One region of the Methylocaldum sp. GT1TLB genome, then DNA from elsewhere that is predicted to be linked to it. Evidence: riboswitches for the same ligand, from Rfam matches in the RefSeq annotation. Region 1 holds a riboswitch; each other region holds the start of a gene.
The links. Region 1 has a riboswitch for cyclic di-GMP ahead of ACR2R1_RS20885 (zinc-dependent metalloprotease family protein). Riboswitches for the same ligand answer to the same signal wherever they lie in the genome.
Positions count from the first base shown of each region.

Region 2: linked by a shared signal. The riboswitch ahead of pepA (flocculation-associated PEP-CTERM protein PepA) and the one ahead of ACR2R1_RS20885 (zinc-dependent metalloprotease family protein) in region 1 are both predicted to bind cyclic di-GMP.
Region 3: linked by a shared signal. The riboswitch ahead of ACR2R1_RS12325 (hypothetical protein) and the one ahead of ACR2R1_RS20885 (zinc-dependent metalloprotease family protein) in region 1 are both predicted to bind cyclic di-GMP.
Region 4: linked by a shared signal. The riboswitch ahead of ACR2R1_RS04705 (hypothetical protein) and the one ahead of ACR2R1_RS20885 (zinc-dependent metalloprotease family protein) in region 1 are both predicted to bind cyclic di-GMP.

Region 1 covers NZ_CP194898.1:4,728,144-4,732,760, reverse strand. The annotation lists gene ACR2R1_RS20890 (M12 family metallo-peptidase) at 1-256, shown strand, start outside; cyclic di-GMP riboswitch class I at 1,449-1,536, shown strand; gene ACR2R1_RS20885 (zinc-dependent metalloprotease family protein) at 1,623-3,470, shown strand; gene ACR2R1_RS20880 (cistern family PEP-CTERM protein) at 3,617-4,333, opposite strand; gene ACR2R1_RS20875 (transposase) at 4,505-4,617, shown strand, end outside.
Region 2 covers NZ_CP194898.1:1,557,378-1,561,994, forward strand. The annotation lists gene ACR2R1_RS06780 (IS110 family transposase) at 193-1,149, shown strand; cyclic di-GMP riboswitch class I at 1,936-2,016, shown strand; gene pepA (flocculation-associated PEP-CTERM protein PepA) at 2,115-2,981, shown strand; gene ACR2R1_RS06790 (glycerophosphodiester phosphodiesterase family protein) at 3,619-4,617, opposite strand, start outside.
Region 3 covers NZ_CP194898.1:2,836,309-2,840,925, reverse strand. The annotation lists gene ACR2R1_RS12335 (hypothetical protein) at 1-787, opposite strand, end outside; gene ACR2R1_RS12330 (VPLPA-CTERM sorting domain-containing protein) at 784-1,587, opposite strand; gene ACR2R1_RS12325 (hypothetical protein) at 1,707-2,543, opposite strand; cyclic di-GMP riboswitch class I at 2,626-2,704, opposite strand; gene ACR2R1_RS12320 (class I SAM-dependent methyltransferase) at 3,411-4,166, opposite strand; gene ACR2R1_RS12315 (hypothetical protein) at 4,215-4,617, opposite strand, start outside.
Region 4 covers NZ_CP194898.1:1,103,025-1,107,641, forward strand. The annotation lists gene ACR2R1_RS04700 (hypothetical protein) at 1-2,102, opposite strand, end outside; gene ACR2R1_RS04705 (hypothetical protein) at 2,466-3,362, opposite strand; cyclic di-GMP riboswitch class I at 3,477-3,565, opposite strand; gene ACR2R1_RS04710 (hypothetical protein) at 3,852-4,617, opposite strand, start outside.

The sequences.
Region 1 (4,617 bases):
GGAGCGCTCCCGCGATGGAGTCAACTGGGAAGAGGTAGCGTTACTCGGCTCCGACATCACCAGTTTCTCAGACACAGGACTCAACCCGAACGGCGAGTACTCGTATCGCGTATCGGCCTATAACGGCATAGCCGAGTCCAGCCCCAGTGAAGTCGTGACAACGGCAACAGCGTCGGTTGTCAATGGCGTTACGGGAAGGACCGACAACGACGCCGATAATGAGCGTCGGCGATATCGCTTTGGTCGCCGCATTTGATCGAATGTCGAATATCGTAGCGTTACGCTTTATCTGATCTTGATCGAGTAGCACCGGCTGGAATCTGCCACTGAGGCAAAAATTCGTTATCTAAGTACATTCAGGGAAGTCTTGCGGCATAGGCAACCTGCAGGACAACCCCGCCAATCTGTCGAGATTCCGCAAATATTTGCGGAATGTACTTAGGGCATTTTCATACCTACTGTACGGGCACTCGCGAGTAGGTCGGGAATCCCTCCCAATCGCAAACGGCGTCTTCGGGAAGGGCGTGGCCGGCGCTCCCGGCCAGGCCGTTTGCGATTGGAAGGGTCATCCCAGCGCTCCTGGGATGACCGTTTGCGATTGGAGCGCCGAAGCCCCCCTTCCCGACACCATGTCCCGGTCGAGCGTCTTCGTCGGAAGGGTCGCGACCAAAGCGACCGTTTGCGATTGGGAAGGGATTGCCGACCTACGAATGCTTGAATCCATCCACCCGAGCCGAAGGCGCCAACGACTTCGGCCAAGCCTGTTTTGCCGTACGAGCGAGATAAAAACGCTCTAAGCCCGAACTATCATACGTATCCATCAAAGGGTGCCCGTATGACAGTTCGGGTGAATCGAGTCAGGACTGCAAACCGCTCCGCTCTTAGCCATTCCAAGACGATCTTCCTAGTGTCGCCAGCCGGAATAATCGGACAAATCGCCGCTGGATAACGCGTTTTTCTCGTTTTTTCCTGGAAATGGCCAGTGACACATGCCGCATGGCTGTTGCCAAATGGAGACATGTTTTGCCCGGCCACTCCATGGAACCGGTCATTTTCTGACTCAAGTCCTGCTCTGCATACAAGAGATTCAAGGATTCGCCAGACCGATCACCAACGAACATCGGATTGGCATACGGCGTGCTAAACCGCCATGGCACCGGATAACGTTTGACGTGTCAGCCACTCCGGTGTCGTAGCAACGCTACAAACTCAAAAGAAGCTGCGATTCGCTTAACCTGTGCCAAGGGGGGTACGGGCAGCAATGCATCGTTTATCCGAAGGTGAGGAGCCACCCGGCGAACGATTACGGCCACTGATAAAAAACAACAATCAATGCCTACATGAAACAATCTACAACACTTTTTTGCCGACTCAATCACACAAATTCCCTAGATTTAGACCAATCTTATTTCTACAGAAAAATCGAGCCGCTGACCTAATGCCGCTTGATCTGAAAAAGGCAAAACCATCGAAAGGTGGTGGCGCAAAGTTACCGGTCTACGGGAGCCAGGCTCCTATGACAGCGGGATTGCCAGCTCAAGCCAAAGGTTGCTTTGGTTTGTCTCATCCCCGCGGGTTCCCAGAGACCATCGCCGTCAACTCGACTCTTAGGGGACCACAACGTGAGCAACAAGACTCAGCATTCTAAGTTCACCGCTGCGCGCCGCAAAAATATCCTCGGACTGGCTGGCGTATTTGCAGCCTTAACGTCTATTGTGGGTGTCGTCCATGCGGCGCCGCCGCAGCGCTTATTCAGCGACACGAATCTGACCCTGCCCACGCAGGCCAAGGCGCAGATCAAAGCCATCAAGGGCCGCAGCCGGGGCGTAGCCATCGACTTCAACGCGGTGAAGGCCGATACGCTCACCCTCGAACTGCTCAACGACACCACGGTTACCGCCATCCGCGATCGTATCGAAGACATCGACGGCCGTTTGTCCTGGGTCGGTCATATCGAAGGGCAAGAAGGCAGCAGCGAGGTGATCCTCGCCGTTCGGGGGCAGGCGATGTTCGGAACCGTCGTGATGGACGACGGCAGAATGTTCGAGATCGCCTACGCCGGCAATAAAACGCATGCCGTCCGCCAGATCGATCCCAACAAGACCGCTCCGCATTCGGAACCCCTCGCGCCGGATATTAATGCCGCCGGTGAATTGGCCGGTACAACGACATCCTCGACTAGCCCGTCCACCGCAGCCGCCAGCACCGGCCAAGTCATCGATCTGCTGGTGGTCTACACGCCTCAGGCCCGCGTGAATGCTGGCGGCGTCTCGGGCATAGAAGCCAAGATTATTAACGCCGTTACCAAGGCCAATCAGGCCTACCTGAACAGCCAGGTGGACATGCAGTTGAACTTGGTAAACATGGCCGAAGTCAGCTATACCGAGACGGGCAACATGTCGACCAGCTTGTCGGATGTCACCGGCACCAGCGATGGCAAAATGGATGAGGTACACTCCTTACGCAACCAGTACGGCGCCGATCAGGTGGCGCTTATAACTGCTGAAAGCAACTACTGCGGCATCGCCTACGTGATGAATAGCCTGGGTTCCTGGTTCGCTCCGTATGCGTTCGCCGTCGTGCATGACGATTCCAAGTACAACTGCCTCGGCAACGATACCCTGGCGCATGAATTGGGCCACAATCAGGGCAACATGCACGACCCGGACAATTCCGCCTACGCCGGCGTGTACCCCTACTCTTATGGTTACCGGATCTGCGGCGTGTTCCACGATGTCATGTCCTACAGTTGCAGTTCGCCACGAATATCGCACTTTTCTAATCCTAACGTTTATTACAATGGCCAGCCGACCGGGGTGGCGAACTACCAGGACACCGCCCGTTCCATGAATGGCACCAGCGCCACCGTCGCCAGTTTCCGGTCCTCGACCACGACCACCACGACGCCCACGGTTCCGACTGACCCCACAAGTTTGGCGGCGACTACTCAATCATCCAGCAGTATCGCCTTGACGTGGACGGATAAGTCTAGCGACGAAACCGGATTCAAGGTGCAGCGCTCGCTGGATGGCGTCAATTGGAGCGAAGTCGCTTCGCTCGGCAGCAACGTCACGAGTTTCACCAATACTGGCCTCAGCGCCAGCACCACTTATTCTTACCGTGTCTACGCCTACAACAGCGTCGGCAACTCCGCCTTCTCCAATACCGCCTCGGCGACCACCTCGGCTAACAGCGTCGACACAACTCCGCCCACGGTTAAAATCACCAGCCCCTCCAATGGCGTGAAGGTCGGTAACTCGACAAAAATTACCGGCACTGGCAGCGATAACGTCAAATTGCAGGGGCTGAAGCTGGCCATCGACGGCGCCGTGCGAGCTTCAACCAGCGGCGGCTCGATCTCTTATAACTGGAACACCCGCAGCATCGCGAAGGGCACGCACACGATCACGCTGACTGGCACCGATGCGGCGGGTAACACCAATCAAACGTCGATTCAGATTTACAAATGAAAAGGAATTGCAGGATTGCCTAGGGGTTGACAGAAAAGGTTTCTGCCAAAAAACGGATATTCTTCAGCAAACCTCAAAGAAAAAGCCGTCCCAATGGGACGGCTTTTTAGTTTGCCTGATCAGAAGTCTTTGTGATCTTTTCAGAGCTATGCCTTTTTTCTTCTCCAATTCCTAAAGCCTAGACCAAGCAGACCGGCTCCCAAGAGTGATAAGACGCTCGGCTCTGGAACGGTTATATCGGGCGGTGGAGGAGGAGGCGTAGTTGGAACCGATATGTCACCGAGCACTTTGTCAGAACCTTGTCCATTTGAACCAACCTCCTGAAAACGTGCGTAGCAGCTTGTGCTCGCATAGCAGTCATCCAAAGTGTTGATAAATGCGCTAGTGATGCCAGCTCCATCCAAAATAGGATCTGTGATGAAATCAAGCGAGACTTGCGCAGTTAAGCCTTCGGTAAGCCCGCCATTCGGACTTCCACCCGAGAAATTACTGTTCAACGCGATAGCGATATCGACTTGGTTATACGGATTTAAGGTCACATTGAATAACAGATTAGGGAAATAGCCCGATAGATCTTCATAAGTTCCCGCTACAACACTCACACCCGTTGGCAGGTCGAAGCCGAATCCCATAAGTGTCGAACCTATGTTTGTGGGGGTAAGATTCGCTATATCCAATAACAAATTGAACTCACCAGGAGGCGGAGCAATGTCGGTGAACGTAAAGCCCACGCTCGCTTTCGATCCGGTATTTTCAGTGCTGCCGTATTGACTGTCGTAATTCAAGGTAAACGCCGGCGTAGCACTAGCATCAACTCCCCCTATAAGAAGGAGCCCGCCAAATAAAATTTTTAGAATTTTCATAGTCATTTCTCGTTGTAGTATCTCTCCACAAAACGTCGAATGCATCAAGTGTGCCACCCCAAAGAGACCAACGAGTATATATGCGGGGATCTGATGTCAGAGCTGGGGTCAGGCTTTTATTATTTGGTTTGCATGCTATTGTTACCGTAGTTTTCGATAAGGCTTAGCTTCATGGCCAGAAAACCCCGCATCCACATCCCCGGCGCTGTCTATCACGTCATGCTCCGCGGCAATGCCGGACAGCCTATCTTTTTTCACGATGAGGACAGAGACGTTTTCGAGGA
Region 2 (4,617 bases), 2.0 Mb from region 1:
AGACGTTGCCGACCTTGGGCCTGAAGCCCGCGCCGTAGATCGTCCCCCAGCGTCCCTTCCTCGCCATAGAGTTCGAACGGTATCGTAGGGCTGCCTTGGGCAACACCCTGGATGGATAAGGCTGAACCCGGCAGGAGCGGTTTCGATCGGTCAGCACTTTGCCCCATCGTCAACGCAGACCAAGGAGACCCTATGACGTTCAGCCCCATCGGTATCGACATCGCCAAAGCCAAGTTCGACGCCGCCGCGCTACGCAACGGCAAGTACAAAACCAAGGTCTTCCAGAACACGCCCGAAGGGTTTAAGGCGTTCCTGGCCTGGCTGCAAGCCTTCCCAACGCCCCACGTATGCCTGGAGGCCACCGGCCGCTATGGTGAGGGCTTGGCCCTGTTCCTGGTCGACCACGGCCTCGCCGTCAGCGTGGTCAACCCCGCCCAAATCCACGCCTTCGGCCAAGCCGAACTGAGCCGCACCAAGACCGATAAAAGCGATGCCAAGCGCATCGCCCGCTTCTGTCTCAGCCAACGGCCGCTGCTCTGGCAGCCGCCTCCGCCGGCCGTGCGCCCATTACAAGCCTTAGTGCGTCGGCTCGAGAGCCTCCTCGAGATGCGGCAGATGGAAAAAAACCGCCTGGACGGGGCCGACCCCACCGTACGCCCCTCCATCGAAGCCGTGCTCGCCACCCTCGACGCCGAGATCGCCGCTACCCAACAACGCATCCGCGAGCACATCGACCACGATCCGGACCTCCGCCAACGGCGTGACCTGCTCGACACCATCCCCGGTTTCGGCGACGCCACCATCCCGGTGCTGCTGGCCGCCCTGGGCGACGTTCACCGCTTCGAAAACGCGCGCAGCGTCGCCGCCTTTGCGGGCCTCTCGCCCAAAGAGCACCAGTCCGGGAAGTGGAAAGGCCACACCCGCCTGTCCAAGACCGGCGATGCCTTGCTCCGCAAGGCCCTTTACATGCCGGCCATCGTCGCCCGGCGCCATAACCCACTGATCCGGGCCTTCTGCGAGCGCCTTAAAGCCCAAGGCAAGAACGGCAAACTCATCGTCGGCGCCGCCATGCGCAAGCTCCTCGTCCTGGCCTACGGCGTCCTTAAGTCCGGCCGACCGTTCGATCCCAATCATGGGCTTGCATCGTGATTTCTAAGACGGTATCTACGAATGCTTGAATCCATTCACCCGAGCCGAAGGCGCCAACGACTTCCGCCAAGCCTGTTTTGCCGTACGAGCGAGATGAAAACGCTCTAAGTCTACGAAGATAGGCTTTGATCCCAGCCGTTGCCAAAGCTAACCCGTCCCAATTCGCTCGGCTCTTCGTCTGGACGTGGGCCGGTACGGCTGGCGGAAACGTGATCAGGCTTCGAACCAAGACCTTCCCGGCGGTTTTTCTCTTCGCCAAGCCCAAACGCGGCTTGGGCTTGGCTTACGAGCACCTCGAAGTTTTTCGAGGTGCCTGACCAACGGATGCAGGCGGCCGGGGACCAAGCGGGACCTGATCCGCCGATTCGACCTGGCGTATCGGCAGAGTGCCTTCGGTCTATCGCCATCCGCTGCCGCCGCGCCGCTTCCAGCACGAATGGTTTCCCCTCGCTGGCTCATCTCATCACCTGCGCACGAAGCTCGGCCTTGAACGGCTGTCTCGGTAATTTCGCCATCTCGTTCCACCACCAATCACCGGATTTACGCGATTGATGGTGTCCACTTTTTTGAGCCTGGCTCACTGGCTCATGGAGAGGGAGACTGGACAGAATCCACCTAATCGGTCTCCGACGAGTCATTTGTCATAAATTGATTACATAGATTTAACCAATCATTAACTGACGTGTAACAGTCTCGGCTTAATTTGACCGGGTATTTCGAAAAAATGAGCAAGGAGGCTTAGGTCGGTTACCGGTCACGTCAAGCTGTAGGACCAGCTGAACGTGTTTGCCGAAGAGCCACACCCGCCGTGAGGCGGGGCCGGAAAGCCACGGGTCTCGCGTTTGTCGAGATCGCCGGGCCGCCTCCCGAGTGATGGGGAGGACCGTGGCACCGCTCACCACCTGTGGGCAGAATCACGGACATCACTGTGAGTTCAACGTCAACACAGTGAAAAGGTAATTCGGATGAAACCAAGTAAGATCATTTCGGCGCTCGCTTTGACGGGCGTCGGATTCTCAAGTACTGCCGGTGCGGCAACCTTGCCGAACTGGGTGGGTACCGCGGACTACACCGTCGTGGGCGGTTCGGCCGGCGAAGCGGTCGGTCCCTTCGATACTTACGACTTCGCGGCGGGCGACGGCGGTCTGGCATTGCTCGTACCGGACACGATCGCCAATCCCTCCCAAATTACGGTGGGAGACATCTATTCAGGCGTGTACCAGTCTTACGTCACCAACCATCAGTTGGGCACCTCCACGGTGAGCAACCCCAAACTGAACGTCTCTTACGAGTTGACCACCCAGTCGGCTTTCCAAACACAAGTCACGAACGCGCAGAATCTGGGCAACGGGCTGTGGACCATCAACTTCCAGGTGTTGAGTGGCTCGCTGGACCTGTTTTTCGACAACGCCGTCAATCGCGACGTAACCGGTGACACGGGCATCACGGACGGCACCAATATTCTTAAGGGATCGGTGACGGGCGGAACCGGGGTCGTCACGGTAAGCACCCAGTTTCCTTCCGGTCTTGGCGTAACCTCGAGCGAATTTACCTTCGTCGGAAACACCAGTTTCTATGATTCGGCGGTATACGATCCCGATACCATCGGCGGCGGCCAGTCGTTGTTCTCCCTGTTCGTCAGAAACCCCACCGCACCTCCCGCCATCTCTTCGGTCGGCGGCATACCGGTTACATCGACGAGCATTCTCTACCAGGCGGATGGATCGCTCACGCTGACGGCGGTACCGGTTCCAGCGGCCTTCTGGCTGCTCGCTAGTGCCTTGGCCGGCATGAGCGTCATCTCTCGCCGTTCCAGCAAATTGGCTGCGTGAGCCTCGCATGGCAAGCCCATTTGGTGAATGGGCGAGGATTCGGTGCAAATCTGCTTCGCTGACTGCGGAAGCAGACGGCGCGGCCGAACGTCACAACCGGGCCGGCGCTTATCCCGGTCCGGTTCCTCGAGCCGACCGCCAGCCGGAACGGCCGAGGCCAGTGCTGCAATTATCATCCTCATGACGCAGCGTCGCTAAAAGTCCGCGACAACTCTTGAGGAACTTCACCCTCGGGCTCGAACACCGCGCGCGAGCCAGTTCGGCGCCGGCGAGCCCCCTCCGGCGCAGGGCTTCCAACAAGAGCTAGCCGACACCCGTTGTTTGTCCTCGGTGGCGGCAAAGTGGGTTTGTGCTGCTTGGCGCCAGGGAGCCGCGAGATCATCGGCGGCGTCGAAGTCCGGGATGAGCCGATCCGGCGGCGCGCCACGTGCGCGAACAGTTCACGTTGTCCGGTACCATGGATCACGGCGGAATCTCCTCAAAAATTCAATGTCAGCAGTTGAATTTTAAGGGCTTTTCGATTCCGCCCACCCTCCTTTCATGAACTATGCAGGCTTGGGACCTCACGCAACAAAACCCCGCCGGAGGCTTCGATTTCTCGCTCCCGCTCGCTCGGTGATCGGGTTTACAGCGCCCCTTACAATCCCTTGCAGTTGGCGTAATAGGTCACCGTCGCGGCCCAGTCGGCGAAGACGCCACGAATACCCACATCCTTCGCCAGCACGTCGAGCACTTTCATTACGTCGCCCTCGCGTTTGATGGCGGAATCGATGGTCTGAAAATAGAACCCATTATTACCGTCGGCGAGAATTCCGGAGCGCTCCAGTGTCCAGGTGATGATATCCAGGTCCGCGGCCTTGGCGTTCCTGGCGTATTCCGAGGGCACGATGTTGCCGCCGGCGTCCAGGTCCAACAAAGCAAACGTCGGCGGCGCCACGATATTGATGCCCATGGTCTTATAGCTTGCCAAGGTGGCAGCATCGGGCAGATCGGCGACCGTTTCGGCATCGTCAAGATACACGGCCTGCTTGCCGAAGGCGGGTTCGTAGCGGACCCAATAGAGCACGTCGTCGATGTTGAAAGACTGAGGGAAGACCTTTTTCGGGGAAACGCGCGCTTCCTTATACTCGTCGATCATTTTCTGGGCGAAATCCTCCTGGGAAAAGCCGTCGAAAGGCATGGCCACGCTAGGGCTCTTCAGTTCGGGAGTCATCTTCACGCCCAGTTTCTTGAAAAGCTCGATGCTTTCCTTGTGCGTAAGCAGGGTGCCGCTGGTCGGTCCGGCATAGAGGTCCGTGCGGAAATTCGCCGTACCGCCGAGATATTCCTCCACGGTTCTAGCGCGGGGGTTTGACGCATCCATCTTGCCGCGAAGGGTTTTGAACTCGGCCAGGGTGATGTCGCTGGTGCGGCATTCCGCCGTGGCGCGCGTGAGGAGATTGCCGCTGGCATCGAAGGTGGCCGGCGAGAACGGCTTCGTGCACTTGGCGGCCAGCTCGGGGATGGCAAGGATATTCGTAGTCGTGTGAAGATCGTTCTGCGCATGACGACACACCAATTCCTTATCCTTGGTGAAGGTCACGTCGCATTCCAGAATGCCGGCGCCCATGCGGGCCGCGGCTTCGTAGGATTCCTT
Region 3 (4,617 bases), 1.9 Mb from region 1:
CGTCCAAGGACTTCGAGAAAATGTGCTGGTAGTGGTTTCGATTCTGGGTCTCTTCGTCCCATTCACTGGGTTCGAGCCGTCCGGCGATATACAACTCGCCTTCCGGCCCCACCGCCATGGTGCCGAAACTCGGGTTACCGGGAATCCCCACCGGTAGTTCGAAGCTCGCTCCGCCGTCGATGGAACGGGTGAAACAGTAGTCATCGCCGGTTTCGCGCCAGTTGACGTAGACATGGCCATCGCCGATTCCGCCGCTACGGTCTACCGCGAGCTGGCCTTTGTCGCCGCCTCGTCCGTGGGCGAATACCGGTTCTTGCCAACTGCGCCCGCCGTCGATCGACTTGATGACTTGAATGTCTTCGATATAGATGCCTTGCTCGTCGAAACGCAGACTCTGAAAGTAAAAGTTCCCCTGAGCATCCACATCGATGACCGGATTGCTTCGGCCTTGTCCCGGCGTCAACGATCCCGGAAAGGTCCAGCTGGAACCGCCATCCTGGCTATGCGCCCAGCCGCCTTGGCGAAAGGAGGACTGCACGGAGTCGAACTGACGCCAGGCGATGACGATGTTGCCGGGGTCCAGCGGATTGATGGCCATGGTGGGCTCGTTGGCCGCATCGCCGGTAATGTTTTGACCGGCCGCGTCGACGTTGACCTGGATGCTGATGTAAGGACCAAAAGCGGAATGCGTCGCTGCGGCGTCGGCGCATGCGAACGCCAGTATCCATCCGGACCACACCGCGGCATGCCGTCCCGGATGTGGATTGCGTAAACCGGACCGTATCATGCGCGGTAACTCCGGGATCTGCCGAACAGGCCGAATCCGGCGAGACCCGATACGAACAGCCACACCGCGGCCGGAACCGGTACCACGGTGGTTTGAAAACTGAAATCGCCGACGATCGCGCCCACGGTGCCGCCAAAATGCTCCCATCCCGGCCCGACCCCGAGTTCGCCCGACAGGGTGAACGAATTCGGGTCGAGCCCCATCGCCACGTTGAACAAGTTGAAGGATTCCGATCGGAAAGAATAATGGTTATAGAGCGTCCAGCCCGATTGGCCGGTATCGGCATCGATGTTGGCCGCATCGAATTCCAACGTGTAGTCTCCGGAGACGATGCGGTTGCTCGGCGATCCGGTATCGATCCGGAAACGGCTGACGCCGCCAAGACCGATCGCGCCGGTGACGCTGCCCGCGAAATCGCCCGGATCGAACGTCAACGTGGTCGGCTTGGTTCTCCGGCCGACCGGGACGTCGACGGTAGCGCCGTTGACGGCGAATTCGAGACCCGTGGCCGGGATTTCGCCGACGCCCGGCACAATATGATCTTCCAAAATTTGCGCGTTGTTGCGCACCGCCGCGGCTTGTGCATCGAAAAATTCCTCCAGATATATGGAAGGCGCATCGGTCGCGTCCAAGGAGACGGCGGCGGCCAGCGCATCCCGGTCCAGGTTCATGATCAATGCGCCGCCGGAAACGGTGGCGGCGGTCGCCGTTGCCGGAAGGAATGCCAACCATGCGGCTAGAAATGTCAAACAGGGTGCAAGAGTTTTGCCGAATCGCGAGAGTCGGTGGCGTGTAGTCATGAGGATAAGTCCGTAACAGGTCGAAGGTGGGAGCGTTTATCCGGCCGATTGGCCGGATAAACGCGATAAACGGCCCCCGGGCGGCTCGGCAGCCCGGGTCGACGGCCTCTATTCGGCGATCAAGCGGATAAAGCCGCCTGGACCGACTTTCGGCGGGCGCCGGCCAGCAGGCTTAACAAGCCGCTGCCGAACAGCCAGACCGCTGCCGGCACCGGAACCACGGCAGGCGAAACCAGAGTGAAGGTAGCGGCTTTACCGGCGGAGTTCGAGCCGTCGCCGCCGAACAGGAAAGCGGTCATATTGGGTGACCACCAGAGTTCCCCGGTCATGAGCAATTCATCGCCATTGGTGGTAACGCTGATGTTGCGGGCATCGTAAGTGGACGTTCTGAAGCTCGTGTTGTTCCACAAGGTCCAGCCGCTGTTGACGCCGTCATTTCGATTCGCGTTGTATTCGAAGGTGTAATCTCCGGACGTCAATGTACCCGTGAAACTGCCACGGGTCATCACGACACCGTTCAACCCGATCTGGCCGTTGGCGATAAAGGCGGACGAGTCGACCAAAGCATCCTGACTGGCGTCCCAGGTCAACGTGGTGGGCTTGTTGGCGCGGCCGCCGGCGCCCGTTGGAATTCCGGTGCCGGTCAGATCGGCGGGATTGACGACGTATTCGAGCGTTGACGGCGCGGGGTAGGTGTTGGTGGGCACCGTTATGATATCCGCAATGGTCGAGTAAGTATCGGCCACCGCCTTGGGAAAGAAGTTCGCGACATAATATTCGGTTAACCCGCCAGGACCGATGGTTAGTCCTTCCAACAGGTTGTTCGGGTTGTCATAGGTAACGCTGAAAGTTCCCCCGTGCAACACACCGGCATCGGCCGAATTGGCCATGATCAGGGCAGCCGCTGCGAGAATGGTCTGTCGGATCTGCATTTTCTTGACCCCAAATTTTTGCATGGATTTTTTCCTGTGATTTGAAACATCGAGAGGTTGTGCGGCAGGCTCGAGAAATCCATAGCCCTTGAATAACTCTCACAGGAGAGGCGGCCCGGCCGTCTTGAATACCAAGACCCGCGGCTTTCCGAGTCCGCCTCGCGGCGGAGGTGGCGAAGGCGTCTCGTCCCTGAGACCGATATCATCCTGGGCCAACGGACAGGCATGCGCCCAACCGCCAGTCGTCGCTGATAAGAACCGCCGAAATGACAATGACAATAAGGCTCGAAAACTGGCGTTCTTATCGGGCAAGTCAAGCTGCTAAAGCAGATACCGTGCCAGTGAGCAGGGGTATTCCGAGACTAACAAGCTGTAATTTGAAAATACCGGGGAACGGTGGAAGCAAAGCGTAATTTACCTGGGAACACATGCCAATTTACAGGCATGTCACGGGAAAGAGGCAGCGAGTATCAGTGCATTAACAAATGTATCGTTAATGCGTAGGTATCCCGGCGCCCATGGCGGATATCAATGCGCGACAAACCGCATTATGTGGGGAGCAGGTTAAATGCCACAATTCAATGCGCATGACATCATCATAATCTGTTGTCTTATTTGACATTAATCGTCTGTCCTGTGAAATCCCGCAAGGCTTAAGGCATACAACGTAATTATTCGATGGCAATCGACAAATACACCAGGGATATTCGGGACAAACTGCGAGATTCATGCTTTTGCGGGAATATTTCCCGATATTTGTAATCCATGGACTACGTTCAGCGGACCATGGATTATTGGACTTCGTCTGGGCCGCCAAATCAGCATCATTTGCCGGCCGCACAAACGGTCGCTGCGTGCTTGAAGATACCTTGGTTTCTTCGGTTCTCGTGCCTATCCTTCAGGAAGCAGTCCTTCATCCGATCTCTTGTAGGCGATGTATGCCAAGCGTCGTTGAGCCAGAGGATGGCGGCCGTAATGGGGTGAGACGGTCACCTCGAAACCGGCGCCGGCGAGAAGACGTTCGATTTGGGCGCCGCCCAAAACGCCGATCCGGTGCCGCTCCTCGGAACGGCGGTAGCCGTGGCCGCCTTTCCTGAACACGGTAATGTCCCGAATCAACAGGTTTTCCTGCGGCTGTTCGGATATCTCCACCAACACCGCCCAATCCGGCCCTTTGCGCCAGGAGCGATAGTGCATGGGTTCGCCGTCCGAGCGGACAAGGATGTCGAATGCGAAAACGCCGCCTTTCGGCAGACAGGAAGCGATGTTCCGGAACAAGCGGTCAAGGCGCGCTTCCGACGGCGCTCCGTCGGCACAATAGTTCAGGGCTTCGCCCAGGGCCGTGACCGCGGCGCAAGGGCGGAAGTCCACATCGTACAGCGATGCGGTTTGAAACTGTGCTTCGGGCGCTGTACGCCGGGCCAGTTCGATCATCGGCGCGGAAACATCGACGCCCAAAACCGAATATCCGTGCTCCAGCAGTTTCCTCGCCCAGGTTCCGCTTCCGCAACCCAGATCGATTATCAGGCCGGAATCGAGACCCGCGGCGCGGAACAGCGCCAGCAACTCATCGCCGGCGCCATCCACCAGATCGGGGAAGCCGACGTGATGAACATAGGCGAGATCTTCCTCATAGAACGGCATCATCGTTTCGAAGCATTTTTTCGACTGGAATTCCGCCAACCCATGGGGCGGTCAAAGCCGGTCCATCCCGATGGGTTCGCCGTTATCGGCACGGGTTTTGGTCAATCGCCGTTCCGCGTCTGCTGCGGCGCTGTCCTTGCCCTGCTTTCGATACACCTCGGTCAGCGCCCAGAGCGCCCAGGCGTCATTCGGCGCTTCTCGGAGCGAAATATCGAGCTCCCGCTCCGCCCCCGCCAGATCGCCCTGGAGAAACCGCAGCGCGCCTACCGAACGGCGTATCGGGTAGTACCAGTAGGGCGGTTCCATATAGGGCAGCTTTTCCTGAAGCGCCGCCGCTCTTTCGAAGGCGGCGGCGGCGTTTCCGAGATCGCCTTCGGCCTGGGCGATGCGCGCCGAAAGCACGTCCTGGGCAATCCGAACAATGTCCGCCGCCGGGACGCCGGCTTCCGTCAAT
Region 4 (4,617 bases), 1.5 Mb from region 1:
AAAGCTTCTTGCGGTCCGGCTACCATCGAGTCGCGCGCTTTTTCCTTGAGCTGGACGGCTCTAGCCAGCAGCTCATTGCGTTGGCCCTTGGCGCGGCCGGAAGCGGCGTTCCTCTCAAGCTTCAGCGCCTGACGGAGATGCGTCAGGGCCTCAGGATATACGATCAAAGTACCCTCCGTCAGAACCTCGATGGCATCCTTCGTGTCGGCCGCCGCCAATCGGATGATGTCTGTCGCGCTCCGGTCGCTCAGGCTCTGCGCTTGCAGATCCATCCGATTGGAACTCCGTATGTTTTCGAGCGCGTTGATGGTTCGCAGGAACATCGCGACGGCGACGACCTGGGACGAGTCGAGCTTGACGTGCCGGTTCTTGCCGGACGACGTCAATGAGCCGGGCGAATTATTGAACGCATCGGTGTTGTAATAGGCCACCGCTTCCTCGATCGTGCTGACGCTATTGTTGTGGAAGAAAGGCGCCGTATCCGCAGCTTCGACCAATGACGGGGTGTTGAACCGCCCGTCTCCGTAGCAGGGCTGGTCGTAGTCGGGACCGCAGTCGATTCTTGCGTGGTGCTCCTCTTTGCCGAATCCCCCATCATAAGGAATGCTGGCATCGACCAGGCGCGCCGGTTGATCCCGCATGTTTTCCACGCCGCTGTCACGCGTCGGATTCTTCTTGGTGGTCGAACTGTTGGCACCGGCATTTTGGTGGCAGCCATTGCAATTGGCCGTCTGACCGAAGATCGGATTGCCGCTGCCGTCGACGGGATTTTCCTTGGTGTCGAACAGCTGCTTGCCGCGCTCCACCAACGGAGAGGTGAACGTCAGGTCAGCCAGCACGATGTCCTCGCTGCGCCCCAGGGACAGCATATAGGCGACCAGGGCGTCCAATTCCTCGTCGGTGGCCAGACGAAAATCGACACCCGGAACCCGATTGAGCGTTCGGGTCATATGCTGGGCGATGGCGCCTTGCGCGAACAGCCGCAGAGAGCCGTCTCCCGGCGCGCCGTCCCCCGACCAGCCAATGGCGTTGGCAAATTTCGCGTCTTCCTCGAACTCGCCGCCGTCCGCCAGAGTTTCCGTGCCGATCGACGCCGCCAGGGCCAAGGTATGAGGCACGCTGCGCATGACGCCGGGCCGGTCGAAGCCGTCCACATTGGCAAGGACCAGGCCGAGTTGACGCAGCAATTGCGGCTTTTCCAAGTCCTTGAGCGCAGGGTCGTATTCGGCCACGAACAGGGGATCGTCCTTCGGAAGCTTGACGATGTATTTCGGGTCGATGGTGTGATTGTTGTCCGGCCGATGGCAGGTGGCGCAGGTGCGTCCGTTGCCGCCGAAGGTTTCGTTCAGAAAAATCTCCCGCCCTCGGGCAATCTCCGCGCCGAGAACCGCATCGAGATCGTTCCGCTCTCTGGCATCGGCGTGAGCGAGCTTGGGCAGCATGAAGTCGAACGGCTTCGCCGCGCCACCGCTATGCTGCTGGGGAGTGCTCGGCAAGTTGCCCACACGGGTCACGGTCCAGGGCTTGTCGCCGTAATAAAGTCTCTGCATGAAGCCCGGCGTACCGAACAGTATGCCCCCCTCTTCAGGATTCCCTTCCTCTCGGGTAATGGCAACCAGATCCAGGGTAAATCCGCTCATGGCCAAGCCGTCGAGACGGGTCTTCAAGATCCGTTTCCCTTCACTGTTCGGTTCGAGACGGCCGAGCCTCTGCATGGCGTTGGCCTTCTCCTGTCCGCCCGCCTTGTGCCAGCCGGTTTTATTATCGACCAGCCAAACCTCGTAGCCTCCCGCATCGAGTCCGCTGACTTCGACCGTCACCCATCCCTCCAGCAGGTCGAGCCGCATGCGTCCCTGCGCCCGGCTGAATTCTCCGGATAAGGCTTTCGAATAACCGAGCGGGATGGTCAGAAAACGATCGCCGCCGTCAGCTTCATAAGCGGTTTTCCAGCGGCTGTACGCGTTCTTCAGGGTTTCGACATCGCCGTGGCCTGTGACCAGCTCCGACTTGGAAACTTCGGTATCGGTAAGCAGCAGGTAGGCGACCGTACCCCCAAGCATGAGCGCCAGCGCCGCCAAAAGTGGAAACGTATTTTTATTCACGGACTCGTACCAGGATCGGATTTATTGGAAGAACGTAGCTATACAGACGGCGATCCCACTCCTATGGACGACCAACGCGCGAACCGCTGAGCCTTGCTCGGCCGTTGCGAAACCTTGGTCGCGAGGAGGTGTCGGACACCGCCCGCATTGGACGGCCCTGTCACTACGTTGAAATTATTGTTAAACGAATGGTTACGGCACCCGCCGAAACCGGTCATCAACCCCAAGGCCTCCGGCATCGCTTTGAGCACGCGTCTGCCGTGTTCGGATGAGCCGGGACATATCAATGCTCTATGGCCAGATCGATCGGATGAGCCCGGGAGATCGTTCCACCCGGGCACTCTTGCCTCTCTGGTTGCCAAGTTATGCCGGAGTCGGTTTCGAAGTCCGGCGGCCGATGGTAAATACGCCAACCAAGGCACTGCCGAACAGCCATACGGCAGCGGGAATCGGAACCGGCTGGACTGTCAATTGATAATTGCCGGCTACGCCGCCCAAGGCACCTATGATGATCGTGTATTCGCCCCCATAAGTGGTGTCGAGGTCGAATACCTGCGACAAGGTCTCGCCGACCGAGGATGCCACGCCCCAACCGAGCAGGGTGAGATCGTCGGAGCCCAGCGGATTGTTTACCGGGGTCGGATCGGTAAAGAAGGTATCGTGCCTAGAAGCGCCGGCACCGGTATCCCAGCCGCCATAAAGCGCGTAGCCGAGTTTGAGGTTGGCGCCGCCGTCGGCAAGGTCGTCCGCCAGAGTGATTTTGAATTGCGATACTCCGGCATCCACGCAGCCCTGGGCGCTGCCGCCGCAGGACCAATGGATCAGGCCGAAGTCCGCTCCATGGCCCCAACCCTGTCCGCCGTTGTCGGGATCGGACCAGGAAAGGCCGCCGACCCGCAGCATTCGATCCGTGGGAAGGTCGGGATCGTTATTGTTGTTATAGTTGGCAATCTGCCGCTGCAGGCTGCTGCCGTTGGTGGATGTGGGCGTGCCGGTCTCGATGGTGCGGCCGGCCGGCGCCGCGCTGTGCATGCCCGCATACCACATGACGGGCAGACTCCCGGTATAGCCGACACCGCCGTTGGTCCAAACGCCGCTCGCGTCGGTGCCCGGCATTCCGTCGGCGCCGTTGATGCTGCCGCCGGTGCCGTCGCCGTAACCGGCGATGTTGAACGTGGCGTGCGCGTGCGCCTCGGGCGCAGCGACCAATGTTCCCCCGAGCATTCCCGCGAGGGCCAGTATTGTTGCCGTGGTTTTCATACTATGATTCGTCCTCGTCACTGTTAGTGGTCGTCCAAAAGCTCGTTAACAGTGATGTCCGCGGCGCTTCACCGTACCCAATGGAGCTGCGCCGCGGTCCTCCCCATCACATTAGGAGGCGGCTCGGCCGTCTCGAATACTCCATAGCATCGAGACCCGAAGCTTTCCGGCCCCGCCTCGCGGCGGGTGTGGCGATTCGGACAGACCTAACGGCGGTCCATCCCGACAAAGATCCCTCGGGCGATCCCTGCCAGCCGATTCCTTGCGAATCCGTGTGTATCGCGTCTTTTTACGAGCCCCCTAAGCGGCGGACCCGGCCTTTGCTGAAACAATAAATATGCCACTAAATAATCATTGCTAATCAAACAGATAAATCGCATGCAAACGCCGCCGACGTGGCAAATCACGCAGTCTCATGGGTGATTCCACACAAAAGTTCCCCGCTTAGAGCGCGGAAAGGAAGGCGTGTACATACGTCGAGGTCTTGTTTCAGGCGGGAACGGCCATGACGTTCTTGCGGCGCTGTCCCAGCGTGACCAAACTCGCGAGGGCGCTGCCGAACAGCCAAACCGCCGCGGGGACCGGGACCGGTGCGGTGCTGATATTCAAGCTGTACTCCGCGATGTTCTGACTCCAGTTCCCCACGCCGGCGCCGCCCAGGTAGATGGAATAAACCTGACCGGCCAGGGCCAGAAAGGTCAAACCGTCTACACCGTCGACGGTGCCATCGTGAGTCAAGTAGCTCAGTCCTACGGTGCCGAACGGGTTATCGGCTTCGTAAGGTTTCGCGGGTGTGCATCCGGGGCAGTTCCAGGAGCCGTGATGAGAGTAACTGCCGGTACCGGAGTCCATGCCGGTGAAGACGGTGATGCCAAAGTTCTGAATGTCGTAGCCGGTTCCCGTAACCACCACGGGATTCAGTGTTACCCACATAGTTTCTTCGGCCTTGATCAAGCCAATATCGGTCTGATGTCTCCAGCCGGTCGGCCCGTTGGCCGTCGGAACTCCGCTGCCATTGACGCCTGCGTCCTGCCAGGCCCCGGCGCCGGTATCGATTTCCGCGGCGAAGCCGTAACGCGTTACTGCATCTGCTTTCGAGATTTCGAGCGTGTTGCCCGCGGAGTGAAGCTCGGCCGCCCAGTTCAGATGAGACGTACCGGCATAGCCGAAAGGTAGCGTGGTGGCACTGGCGGTTCCGACCCAACCCGGCGATACCGTCGGATAGGTCGGATTGCCTATACCCCCATAGTTCCAG